DNA from 4 places in the Enterococcus sp. DIV0840 genome. Region 2 is predicted to be linked to each of the others. Evidence: predicted binding sites of a transcription regulator. Region 2 holds the regulator's gene; each other region holds the start of a gene.
What was found. The regulator CtsR, encoded in region 2, represses protease genes until heat stress. The targets are predictions, from matches to a motif close to TTGGTCAAAAAAGGTCAAANA.

Region 1: a site for CtsR is predicted at 1,278-1,298, ahead of IGL98_RS05210 (ATP-dependent Clp protease ATP-binding subunit). Genes of this name have one in related genera too.
Region 3: a site for CtsR is predicted at 1,063-1,083, ahead of IGL98_RS12010 (ATP-dependent Clp protease proteolytic subunit). Genes of this name have one in related genera too.
Region 4: a site for CtsR is predicted at 1,832-1,852, ahead of clpP (ATP-dependent Clp endopeptidase proteolytic subunit ClpP). Genes of this name have one in related genera too.

Annotation. Positions count from the first base shown of each region.
Region 1 is NZ_CP172876.1:1,099,877-1,103,085, reverse strand. It holds gene ptsP (phosphoenolpyruvate--protein phosphotransferase) at 1-407, opposite strand, end outside; gene IGL98_RS05220 (phosphocarrier protein HPr) at 407-673, opposite strand; gene IGL98_RS05215 (hypothetical protein) at 846-1,037, opposite strand; gene IGL98_RS05210 (ATP-dependent Clp protease ATP-binding subunit) at 1,368-3,209, shown strand, end outside.
Region 2 is NZ_CP172876.1:3,583,960-3,587,168, reverse strand. It holds rRNA gene rrf (5S ribosomal RNA) at 1-116, shown strand; tRNA gene IGL98_RS17100 (tRNA-Val) at 131-203, shown strand; tRNA gene IGL98_RS17095 (tRNA-Lys) at 210-282, shown strand; tRNA gene IGL98_RS17090 (tRNA-Leu) at 295-376, shown strand; tRNA gene IGL98_RS17085 (tRNA-Thr) at 412-484, shown strand; tRNA gene IGL98_RS17080 (tRNA-Gly) at 493-564, shown strand; tRNA gene IGL98_RS17075 (tRNA-Leu) at 580-665, shown strand; tRNA gene IGL98_RS17070 (tRNA-Arg) at 764-837, shown strand; tRNA gene IGL98_RS17065 (tRNA-Pro) at 923-996, shown strand; gene IGL98_RS17060 (CtsR family transcriptional regulator) at 1,160-1,627, shown strand; gene IGL98_RS17055 (ATP-dependent Clp protease ATP-binding subunit) at 1,632-3,209, shown strand, end outside.
Region 3 is NZ_CP172876.1:2,511,130-2,514,338, reverse strand. It holds gene IGL98_RS12015 (cation-translocating P-type ATPase) at 1-975, shown strand, start outside; gene IGL98_RS12010 (ATP-dependent Clp protease proteolytic subunit) at 1,155-1,742, shown strand; gene IGL98_RS12005 (hypothetical protein) at 1,890-2,324, shown strand; gene IGL98_RS12000 (hypothetical protein) at 2,723-2,884, opposite strand; gene IGL98_RS11995 (hypothetical protein) at 2,917-3,209, opposite strand, start outside.
Region 4 is NZ_CP172876.1:1,214,655-1,217,863, forward strand. It holds gene whiA (DNA-binding protein WhiA) at 1-262, shown strand, start outside; gene IGL98_RS05730 (hypothetical protein) at 311-511, shown strand; gene IGL98_RS05735 (DsbA family protein) at 526-1,047, opposite strand; gene clpP (ATP-dependent Clp endopeptidase proteolytic subunit ClpP) at 1,155-1,751, opposite strand; gene IGL98_RS05745 (TM2 domain-containing protein) at 1,925-2,401, opposite strand; gene IGL98_RS05750 (hypothetical protein) at 2,620-3,135, shown strand.

The sequences.
Region 1 (3,209 bases), 1.2 Mb from region 2:
GCAACGTCACGAATATCTGCAGCACGTTCTTGCATGTAAGCATTATCATCCATAGCTTCGAACATACCGATATACATATCTGTTACTTCTTTTAACGCCGATTCAGCATTTACTTTGTTGTCTTGAATGTTTTGTTTGATTTGACCGATCATTTCAGGATCAGATAAAACCATTAAATGAGCATCAAATACTTGAGCTTCTTCTTCACCAAGGCTTTGCGCTGCTTTTTCTCTGATTGCTTGCAACTCAGTCGTAGATTTTGCTAAAGCACCATCTAAACGGCTTTCTTCAGCAGATGTATCTTCTACAGATTTTTTGTCGAAAGATAAATCAGGTTGAACTAACAGGTAAGCTTTAGCGATAGCAACACCATCACTTGCGGCAATTCCCTTTAGCATTTCAGACATTATTCTGACAATCCTTCTTTTTGCATTGTGTCTACGATTGCTGCTAATGCATCAGCTTCGTCAACACCGTCAACTGAGATTGTTACGTCTGAACCTTGGCCAACACCTAAAGACATAACGCCCATGATTGATTTAAGGTTAACAGATTTACCTTTGTATTCTAAGTTAATATCTGAGTTAAATTTACTTGCAGTTTGTACTAATAATGTAGCTGGACGAGCGTGAATCCCTGTTTCTGCTACGATGTGAAATTCTTTCTTTTCCATATAAATCGGTCTCCTTCGTAAGTAAAATAATTTTTTATGTTAGGGTTTTCCTTTCTTGATACGTTTCAAGCGAAACTAGAATCTGGATAATACCCTTTCAATTTTTAAGATTACCATTTTTTGTGAGTAGTTACAACACTTTTCACCTTTTTTTATCAATTGAAATGATCAATTATTTTTCTTCCTTCATATAACGATATATAATTCGTCCATTTAATCCGGCTTCTCCGACAATTGACATTCTGTCTGGCAAATTTTTCCAAACTTCTCTAAAGGCTGTAAAATCTTTTGGTTCTATGACAAGTTCAGAAATAGTCCCTTCCTTTAAGGCATTGATTTGTTCTTCAAATGGATTTTCATTCATCGATTGATCACAGCTTTCACTTTTATTTATAGACTGAAGATATTGTATGACAAAAATAGATAATTGTCTAAATTATTCTCATTGTCCACATAAATAAAAGTGGATATTTTTATAAAAATATAATAATTTTCATTATAGACAAAAAATCATTCTAATCAATATGATTTTTTCACTTTAATTATTGATCGACCTAGAGTTCAATTGCTTGATTCTTGCTAAAAAGATGCTATAATATTGTCAAAGGTCAAAAATGGTCAGCAGACTATTTGATCTTACTCAAAGGACTTTGATATAAAATTAGTCTTATTTTGAAAGGACGTGTTTTATCCTATGATTTGTCAAAACTGTCAACAAAATCCAGCAACGATCCACTTATACGCAAATGTTAATGGTCAAAGAAAGCAATTAGACTATTGCCAAAGTTGCTATCAAAAATTAAAAGCACAAGCAAACGATAATCAACCAACAATGTCTCAACAAGATCCATTTGGTTTTGGAAGTTTAGATGATTTATACCGCTCATTGTCTCGTCAAATGCAGGAACAACAAGGGAATCCGAATGGTCAAACTCCCCCTACTCAATTTGGTGATGGCAATGGTTTTAATGGTGGACAACCACCTAGAGGAGGTGCTGGTCAATCCGATGGTTTATTAGGAGAGTATGGTATCAACATTACTCAGGCAGCTAGAAACGGCGATGTCGATCCAGTTGTCGGACGTGATGAAGAAATCAAACGGGTGATTGAAATCTTGAATCGCCGAACGAAAAATAATCCTGTCTTGATCGGTGAACCTGGTGTTGGTAAAACAGCCGTTGTCGAAGGGTTAGCACAAAAAATCGTAGATGGCGATGTACCGCAAAAATTATTGGATAAAGAAGTCATCCGTTTAGACGTGGTTTCATTAGTCCAAGGTACTGGTATTCGAGGTCAATTTGAAGAACGTATGCAAAAATTGATCGATGAAATCAAACAAGCAGAAAATGTTATCTTATTCATTGATGAAGTCCATGAAATCGTTGGCGCTGGTGCTGCTGGTGACGGTAACATGGATGCTGGCAATATTTTAAAACCAGCGCTCGCTCGTGGTGAGCTGCAAATGGTTGGTGCTACAACGTTGAATGAGTACCGCATCATTGAAAAAGACGCTGCGTTAGAACGCCGGATGCAACCGGTTCGTGTCGATGAGCCAACGGTAGATGAGACGATTGCAATTCTTAAAGGTCTACAAAAACGTTATGAAGATTATCACCATGTAAAATACACTGATGAAGCAATCAAAGCTGCAGCAACCTTATCAAATCGTTACATTCAAGACCGTTTCTTACCTGATAAAGCAATTGATTTATTAGATGAATCTGGTTCTAAAATGAACTTGACCATCCAAATCGTTGATCCGAAAACGATTGAAAAGAAACTCGCAGATGCTGAACAACAAAAACAACAAGCTTCTGCAGAAGAAGATTTTGAAAAAGCAGCCTATTACCGTGATCAAATTAACAAATTACAAACAATGAAAGAAAAACAAATCAGCGATGAAGAAACGCCTGTGATCGACGAAAAAAATATTGAAGCGATCGTAGAACAAAAAACAGGCATTCCTGTGGGTGATTTAAAAGAAAAAGAACAAACACAATTGAAAAACCTAGCTGTCGATTTGAAATCTCATGTTGTAGGACAAGATGATGCCGTTGATAGAGTATCCAAAGCAATTCGCCGTAATCGCGTAGGTTTAGGCAAACAAAATCGCCCAATCGGCTCCTTCTTATTCGTTGGACCAACGGGTGTTGGTAAAACAGAATTGGCTAAACAATTAGCTTATGAATTGTTTGGTTCAGAAGATTCAATGATTCGTTTTGATATGAGTGAATATATGGAAAAACACAGTGTGTCTAAACTGATCGGTTCACCTCCTGGTTATGTTGGTTATGATGAGGCAGGGCAATTAACCGAAAAAGTTCGTCGTAATCCTTACAGCTTGATTCTCTTGGATGAAATCGAAAAAGCACATCCTGATGTCTTGCATATGTTCTTACAAATCCTTGACGATGGTCGCCTAACAGATGCACAAGGTAGAACAGTTAGCTTCAAAGATACGATCATTATCATGACAAGTAATGCTGGAACTGGTAATGTAGAAGCAAATGTCGGCTTTGGTGCTGCGCGTGCGGGA
Region 2 (3,209 bases):
TGTGGTGGCGATAGCGAGAAGGATACACCTGTTCCCATGCCGAACACAGAAGTTAAGCTTCTTAGCGCCGATTGTAGTGAAGGGTTTCCCTTTGTGAGAGTAGGACGTCGCCACGCTAAAGTGTTGTCTTGGAGGTTTAGCTCAGCTGGGAGAGCACCTGCCTTACAAGCAGGGGGTCGGCGGTTCGATCCCGTCAACCTCCATTTTTTGAGCCGTTAGCTCAGTTGGTAGAGCATCTGACTTTTAATCAGAGGGTCGCAGGTTCGAGCCCTGCACGGCTCATAGGAATATTTTGCGGGTGTGGCGGAATTGGCAGACGCACTAGATTTAGGATCTAGCGCCTTACGGCGTGGGGGTTCAAGTCCCTTCACCCGCATTTTTAGTCTCGTTTTATTACTAGGCGATTATAACGCCGGCTTAGCTCAGTTGGTAGAGCATCTGATTTGTAATCAGAGGGTCGAGGGTTCAAATCCTTTAGCCGGCATCCAGACTGCGGAAATAGCTCAGTGGTAGAGCACCACCTTGCCAAGGTGGGGGTCGCGGGTTCGAACCCCGTTTTCCGCTTAGCCTTTTCAAAACGCCGGGGTGGCGGAACTGGCAGACGCACAGGACTTAAAATCCTGCGGTGAGTGATCACCGTACCGGTTCGATTCCGGTCCTCGGCATTGCTTTGAAACACTATGAATGGCAATTGTAAAATTGACAGAATAGATGTTGAAAGGTACAAAGCAGATGAATATATCTGACTTTGATCCTTGTTTTAGCACCCATAGCTCAACTGGATAGAGTGCTTGACTACGAATCAAGAGGTTAGGGGTTCGACTCCCTTTGGGTGCATAGTTAAAGTGTTTGACTGAGGATTAGAAGGTTCAGAGAATTTAGTTCCTTTTAAGCGTTTAGTCTTTTTTTATTATTATAGCTACGGGAAGTAGCTCAGCTTGGTAGAGCACTTGGTTTGGGACCAAGGGGTCGCAGGTTCGAATCCTGTCTTCCCGATTTAAAGAACAGAGTAATTACTCTGTTCTTTTTTGTTCGATTGAGTAACTAACTATTTCAATATATTTATCTTTTCTTATCAATTTGGGCATTCTTCTTTATTAAACAGTTGAAGTTATGTATAATTAAGGTCAGTATTAGTCAAGGGAAAAGGATGAGTGTGATGAGTAATCAAAATACTTCTGATTTAATAGAAGCATATTTAAAAAAGATTCTTGAAGAAAGCAGTAAAATTGAGATTCGTAGAGCTGAAATGGCTCATTTATTCAATTGTGTTCCCTCCCAGATTAATTATGTTATCAACACACGTTTTACGATTCAACGTGGCTATTCTGTTGAGAGTAAACGTGGCGGCGGTGGTTATATTAGGATCGCCAAAGTTCAAATTTCTGATAGTGATCAATTACTAAAACAAATGGCTCAGTTTACGGGTAATGAGCTTTCAGAAAAAGATGCGCTGATTTTTGTACAAAAATTGTATGAAGAAGACGTAATCACCAAAAGAGAAGGAAATCTGATGTTGTCAGTTCTTGGCAAATCAGTTTTAGGCAAAGCAGGATCGAATGAAGATTATTTACGTGCTCAATTGATGCATTCATTTTTAGAACGTTTGAGTTACGAGGAGGAATGATAGTATGGATGAATTATTTACAGAAAGTGCCAAGGCGGTATTAGCTATTGCACAAGAAGAAGCAAAATATTTTAGGCATCAATCTGTGGGCTCAGAACATTTATTGTTAGCATTAGTTTTAGAGCCAAATGGAATTGCTGGGAAATCACTACGTCAGTTGAATGCAGATAAAAATGATATTCGTGAAGAAATCGAGCATTTAACTGGCTATGGAACGGTTAAAGGATATCCTAAAGGGGCCTATTTACCTTATTCTCCTCGTGCAAAACAAATTTTTGCTTACGCAGGCGACGAAGCGAAACGTTTAGGCGCACCGAATATCGGAACAGAGCATATTTTACTAGGTTTATTAAGAGATGAAGATATTTTGGCTTCACGTATTTTATTGAATTTAGGTTTGAGTTTATCTAAGATGCGTCAGTTGCTAATGAAGAAAATAGGCATTACTGACCCGCAAATGAGTGGGAATGTAGGGCGTCGTCGCAATAATCAGGCTCAAAAAGCTGCACCTAAAGGAACGCCAACGTTGGATTCATTAGCACGTGATTTAACGAAATTAGCGCGCGAAAATGATTTAGATCCTGTTGTCGGACGTTCACAAGAGGTTAGACGATTGATCCAAATTCTAAGTCGTCGTACAAAGAACAATCCAGTATTAGTTGGTGAACCTGGTGTGGGTAAGACAGCGATCGCTGAAGGTTTGGCCCAAAAAATTGTGAACGGTGAAGTTCCTGATGATATGCTGGAAAAACGATTGATGATGTTGGATATGGGCGCTTTAGTTGCCGGTACCAAGTATCGTGGTGAATTTGAAGATCGACTAAAAAAAGTAATTGATGAAATTTATCAAGACGGAGAAGTAATTTTGTTTATTGACGAATTGCATACCTTGATCGGTGCAGGTGGTGCTGAGGGTGCGATTGATGCATCAAATATTTTAAAACCAGCACTTGCAAGAGGCGAATTACAAACAATTGGTGCAACAACATTAGATGAATACCAAAAATATATTGAAAAAGATTCTGCTTTAGAACGTCGTTTTGCTCGTGTGCAAGTTGATGAACCAACGCCAGAAGAAGCAGAAGAAATTTTGAAAGGTTTGCGTTCTCGCTATGAAGAACATCATGGTGTAGAAATCACAGATGAAGCGCTACATGCGGCAGTTCAATTGTCAGTACGTTATATTAACTCTCGTCAGTTACCAGATAAAGCAATCGATTTGATGGACGAGTCTTCAGCTAAAGTTCGTTTAGATTTAGCGGATGAGCCTTCTGAAATCAATAGTTTACGCATAGAGATCGCTCATTTAGTGCAAGAAAAAGAAGAAGCGATTCAATCACAATCTTTTGAAAGTGCAGCAAGACTACGCCAAAAAGAGAAAAAACTAGCCCGCAAATTAGAGAATATCCTACTATTAGAACAAAAAGAAGCTTCTGGATATGCTAACCGTGTGACGGAGCAAGATGTTGCAAATGTTGTTTCACAATGGACAGGCGTACCATTGCAACAGTTAGAGAAAAAAGAAAGCGAACGTTTACTTGAATTAGAAAGCATTCTACATCATCGAGTAGTAGGTCAAAAT
Region 3 (3,209 bases), 1.1 Mb from region 2:
GAACTAAACGAATTAACGGATGAAGCATTTGCCAAAGTGGTTGAACATTATTCCGTTTATGCTCGTGTTTCTCCTGAACATAAAGTTCGTATCGTTAAAGCATGGCAGCAAGAAGGTAAAGTTGTAGCCATGACAGGTGATGGTGTGAACGATGCTCCAGCATTGAAAGCAGCCGACATCGGTATTGGGATGGGGATCACTGGTACAGAAGTATCAAAAGGTGCCTCTGATATGGTCTTAGCGGATGATAACTTCTCGACAATTATCGTGGCAGTTGAAGAAGGACGAAAAGTCTTCTCAAATATCCAAAAAACGATTCAATATCTACTTTCTGCCAACTTAGGGGAAGTATTAACACTATTTATCGCAACAATGTTAGCTTGGGATACCTTACTACCAGTTCACTTATTGTGGATCAACTTAGTAACGGATACCTTCCCGGCAATCGCTTTAGGCGTAGAACCTGCTGAACGTGATGTAATGAGCCATGCTCCTCGTGGAAAGAAATCAAACTTCTTCTCTGGCGGTGTCTTGAGCAGTGTCATTTATCAAGGGATCACACAAGGTGCCTTGACTCTGATTGTCTATAAAATGGCGATCGAATTCCCTGCACATACGGCGGCAAATATGCCAAACTTATCTGCAACAGCCTTGTATGACTTACAACATGGCGATGCGTTGACAATGGCTTTTGCCACATTAGGTTTGATCCAATTGTTCCATGCATTTAACGTAAAATCTATTTACCAATCAATCTTTAAAGTTGGCTTGTTCAGAAACAAATCATTCAACTGGGCAATTTTAGTATCGTTCTTATTACTAGCAGCAACGATTCTAATTCCAGGATTCAATGACTTGTTCAGCGTAACTTCTTTAGACGGTTACCAATGGGCAATCGTTGCCGGAACATCATTTGCGATTATACCAATCGTTGAGATCGTAAAATTTGTTCAACGTAGAATGGGTAAGAGCTAAATTAAATAAGTTTAAAACAGAAATGCGTCGGAAGATGCATTTCTGTTTTTTTATAGGTGAATGCCGTAATTAAAAAAAAAAAAATTTAAGGTCAAAACAAGTCAAAAAAGTGGACAAATTTTCAGATTGCGGTATTATTAATATAGACATTTTGCTTTAAAATATGGAGGTTATCAGTTATGAACTATTTAGATGAAAATGAAGAAACAGAAGAAAAACAACAACCAAATGCGTTTATGAAAAAATTATTTGAAGAACGAACAATTTTGATCTACGGTGAAATCAATCAAGATTTGGCACGAGAAGTAACGTCTCAATTGCTTTTACTTGCAGCGATGGGTGATGAGCCGATCAAGATTTTCATTAATAGCCAAGGTGGACACGTTGAAGCAGGCGATACGATCCATGACATGATCAAATTTGTGAAACCAGAAGTCATCGTGATCGGAACTGGTTGGGTCGCAAGCGCTGGAATTACGATTTATTTAGCTGCTGAAGCGAAAAATAGATACAGCTTACCAAATACTCGTTATATGATCCATCAACCTGCTGGCGGCGTTCAAGGACAAAGCACAGAGATTCAGATCGAAGCCAAAGAAATCATCCGTATGCGTGAGCGTGTGAACCGTTTGATTGCTGAAGCGACAGGTCAGACTTATGAAAAAATCGCAAAAGATACAGATCGTAATTTCTGGATGTCAGCTGATGAAGCCAAAGATTATGGCATGATCTCTAAAATCGTCAAAACAAGTGATGAAATTAAATAAAGCTCTAAAAACTGCAGACAACAAAATGTTTGCAGTTTTTTTTGTCTTAAAAATTAGTAGAAAAATATACTTTTACAGATTCCACTTGTCATCCACCTATGAAAAAGTGTAAAATTGAGTGATTACTAAAAGAAAGTAGGAAAGATAGTGAAACCAAATTTAGGCTATTATGTTCAAAACATCAATGATATTGTAAAAGAAACAGAAGAAGTCGGCGAAAAAATGAACGACTATTACGAAGAAGTTCGTAAAGTGATCGATGAAGGGAAAACTGCTGAGTTAGCACCAGAAAGAATAGCTGAAATCAAGCGTGTCTTTGAAGATGGAACCAAAGAATATACACTCATGTTGGAAAAAGTCACTCAATTACGTCCACCAGCACGCGTTATGGGAATCCACAAAAAATTCGAACGCTCTTATATCGAATATCTAGCTGGATGCAACGAAATGATCTTATCTTTAGATCCTGAAAAAGGTATAGATGTTGATTTATTCAATAACTCAGAAGAAAAACAAGACAAAGCAACAGACGATATTTCATTCGCAATTACACGAATGAGCAACCTTTTATTGAAAAAATGAAAAAATAATCAGAAATCTGACCAAAAAAAGATGGAATCCATTTGTTTTTAATGTTATTTTTAGTAGACAAATAAAAAAATGTGTTGTATTATGTATTCATACCAACAACAACCTTTTTATTTTTCATTTTACTCTTATTGAGTAATACTCCTTTTCCATCGGCCTTTTCAGCCGATGGTTTTTTTGTAATTTATTTTCCGTAAATTTATATAATTTTAATAATATATGTTTATTATTTATATATTGTTAGTTATTTTATTTATTTAAGTATGTTTTTATTTAGTCGATTATTTTATAAATGATAAAAAGTCGGACGAATCAAACAGATAGAAAAAGGTCTAAAGCAAAACGTTTAAGTTCTGCTTTAGACCTTCAAGATCTTATTGCAATTATTTGTATCAATTTTCTACATTACGAACATAATCATCAAAATACTGAACAAGATCGGATTTGATCTTCTGATATTCCGCTTCTGTATATTCACGTTCTTCGATCGTTCCATTAAAAAATGGAATCTCCAACTCTTCGCGCAAGCGATCTAAAACTTCGCTTTGATCCATTTGGGCACCTTCTTTACCTGTTGTCTACTCTATTATAAAACATTAAAATCATTCGTCAACTGCTCAAAGGAATCTTTCATAGCCGTTAACTTATTATAAAGTAGGATGCTATCATCATCTTCAAGTAAAAAGACTTGTTTTAATTCAAAATAAAAATCTTCAAATGCTTTAAAAAAAGGGTGAACCTCTGATGCCGTAAGCTCACTGTTACTGTAGTAAAAAACACGTACACTATGATAATAGGTGAATACTTCATTGATATTCAACAGAATACGAGTATCCTCAGGACGTGGACGGCTAGTGACTAAATCATAGAGCGTTAAAC
Region 4 (3,209 bases), 1.3 Mb from region 2:
TGAAACGGCGAATCTTAATAAAACGATTGATGCCGCGTCAAAACAAATCGAAAATATTCAGTATATCGAAAGTGTGGTAGGTTTGACCGCTTTGCCGGGAAAATTACAGGAAATTGCTGAATTACGTTTGGAATATCCAGAAGTGAGCTTAAAAGAATTGGGTGAGATGATTCCATCAGGGGCCATTTCAAAATCAGGAATCAATCATCGGATTCGTAAAATCAATGAATTTGCTGATAAACTAAGAGAAAAAAGTGCATAACTTCTTATGGATTGCTATGAGGCAATAGCAGAGAGTTGGGTGGAAATGATGGGTGTAGAAGATAAAGATTTTATTATGAGACAAATCAAACAACTTGGAGAAGGTCTAGGGACTTTTCTTGGAAAAGAAGATGTGGATAAAATTTTAAGTTTTGGTGAAGATGCTGAAAAAGAAATTGAAGATTCTTCATTAGAAAAGAAAATGAGTTCTGATCGTATAGCTAAAAAAAATAAGACAAAGCCTAATTAGCTTTGTCTTATTTTCTATTTGCCTTCTATATAGCTGATCAATTCGTCTTTAGTAATAGATTCATCAAAAATATGATCACCAATCACGATCGTTGGCACAAATTTGATATTTGCGGCCGCAGCTTCCTCGATGACAGATTGAACGATGGCAGGTGCTTCTTTTTCAGGTAGTTGCAAATTATCTTCAGCAAATACTGCCACATCTTCTAAAGAAAGATTCCCCCATTGATCTTGTGTATCGTACATTTGTTTTAAATCAGTCAAGCCTTTTTCAGGTAAATCATAATTGATATGGTGATGCATCACATTACCACGTTGCAAACTTTCTTTTTCTTTATCTAAAAGTTTGATGATTCGTTGAACTTTACCTTCTTTGACATATTCATTTAATAAATCAAAAGATTCTTCAAACCATTTTTTACAATATGGGCAGCGAACGTTCATAAATTCAACCATCTTTACAGGAGCTGAGTCCTTTCCAATAGCCAAACCATTTTTTGTTGTAACTTTTGTTGCATCGATTACTGAAATATCCATTTTAGTAACATCCTTTCATTTCTTCTATCTTTAGTGTAGCGCTTTTTGCATTTAGTTTAAATAAAAATGCCCAAAATTTTCAAAAGAAATTTTGGGCATGAGCTTTATTATTTGCTTAAAGAGCTGCTATTCTCCATTACTTCATCGATCAAACCGTATTCTTTTGCTTGTTGAGCAGTCATAAAGTTATCACGATCTGTATCGCGTTCAATGACTTCAAGTGGTTGACCAGTACGCTCTGCTAAAATTTTATTCAAGCGATCACGCGTATCAAGAATGTGTTTAGCTGCAATTTCGATCTCAGTTGCTTGCCCCTGTGCGCCACCTAAAGGTTGATGGATCATGATTTCGGCATTCGGCAATGCAAATCGTTTGCCTTTTGTACCGGCAGTTAATAAGAAACTTCCCATAGAAGCTGCCATACCAAGGACGATTGTTTGCACGTCGGCTTTAACAAAATTCATGGTGTCGAAGATTGCTAATCCAGCTGAAACACTTCCTCCTGGTGAGTTGATATAGATATAGATGTCTTTTTCAGAGTCTTGCGCATCCAAAAATAGTAATTGGGCAATGACTGAGTTCGCTACATTATCATCGATCGGACCACTTAACATGATGATTCTATCTTTTAATAATCGTGAATAAATATCATATGCTCTTTCTCCACGAGATGATTGTTCAATGACTGTTGGTATTAAATTCATAGTATATTCCTCCTATATAAAAACTCTTCAAATCATTTTATCACAAAGCATACCTTAATGCTTAAAAAAAGTATACTTTATTGGTCAATAAAGGTCAACTTTAATGCACTAACTTAAGCAAAAAAAGAGGGATTAAAAAGCCTTAGGATATCCTAAGACTTTATCTTCAACTATTATGAAGTTACAACAATATTTCCATTTTGATCTGCAGGCTTAAGTAACGTAATAATTGATGTGAAAAACGCAATAATTCCAGGAATTGTTGTCCAGCTGAACACTAGGTACATGATTCCTTTTCCAGTAAAACCAGAGTAGAACTTATGAGCACCTATCCAACCTAAGAAAAATGCTAATATAAAGTAAACCCATTTATTAACGACTCTACCATGCTGTACATAGCCACCAACTGATTGCGTGTTATTATTTTCATTAACGATATTGATATTGATTTTGTCTTGCAAATTTTCTGTTGCACTTGCAACCTTTTCTGTTTTATGGATGATTAATTCATCACCATCTTCGAATACATCAACAAAATCACCGATTTCTGGTTTGAAATTAAACCATTCGTACAATGCACGTGTTGTGCTTCCATCTTCATTGGCAATAACGACATCATCAAAATCTAACTTAATCACTTTTTTCCCCATATCAACTTCCCCAACTCTCATATATAATATTACTTCTGTTATATTATATCATCAATTGAATGAGTAATCTAGACCTTTCAATAAAGGAAATAATCAAAAACTGCAGAAAAAAATGAAAAAATTAAGTGAGACAAATATTTTTTTTTCGTATTTTTTTGTCCTTGTGAAAGAATATGTTATACTGAAAAAACAAGAATGAGAAGAGTGAGGGAATCCGAATGGTTGTTTTTATCGCAGGTATGACTGGTGTCTTGATTGGTGCAGTTATCGTATCGATTGGTGTTGCTTTACGCGTAACTTATGACGAACGCAAAGCAGTACGCTATCGAGAATTAGAAAATTTTGTCAAAGAAATAGAGACACTGAATCTTTTGAACAAAAAAATCAATGAGATTTTACAAAAAAGAGACATCTATGTAGACAAGTCCGTGAATTTCATATCGATGGATGATTGTTATATCAGTATCGATGACTTTATCTATTTAGAATCATTTTCGGCACAAAATAATTTCTATTTGCCTACATATTTGATTGAAGAATTTTTTAAAAAAATTGCGCATAGAAAGGTTATCTTAACACCTGATGAAGTGATTTCAATGGGTGGAAGCACATATAAAGGCGGTCGAGTTATATTAGAAAGTTTTTCAGAAGAGTTACTTTCTATTATTGAAGATAAAAAAAGACAAATGAAACGCTTAACGCACAAACCTTTGTATTATTTCCAACGAAACTAAAAAGAGCGTGAGACAAAACTAAAAATCAGTTTTGTCTCACGCTCTAAATTTAAATAAAGGGCGAGAAAAAAGCA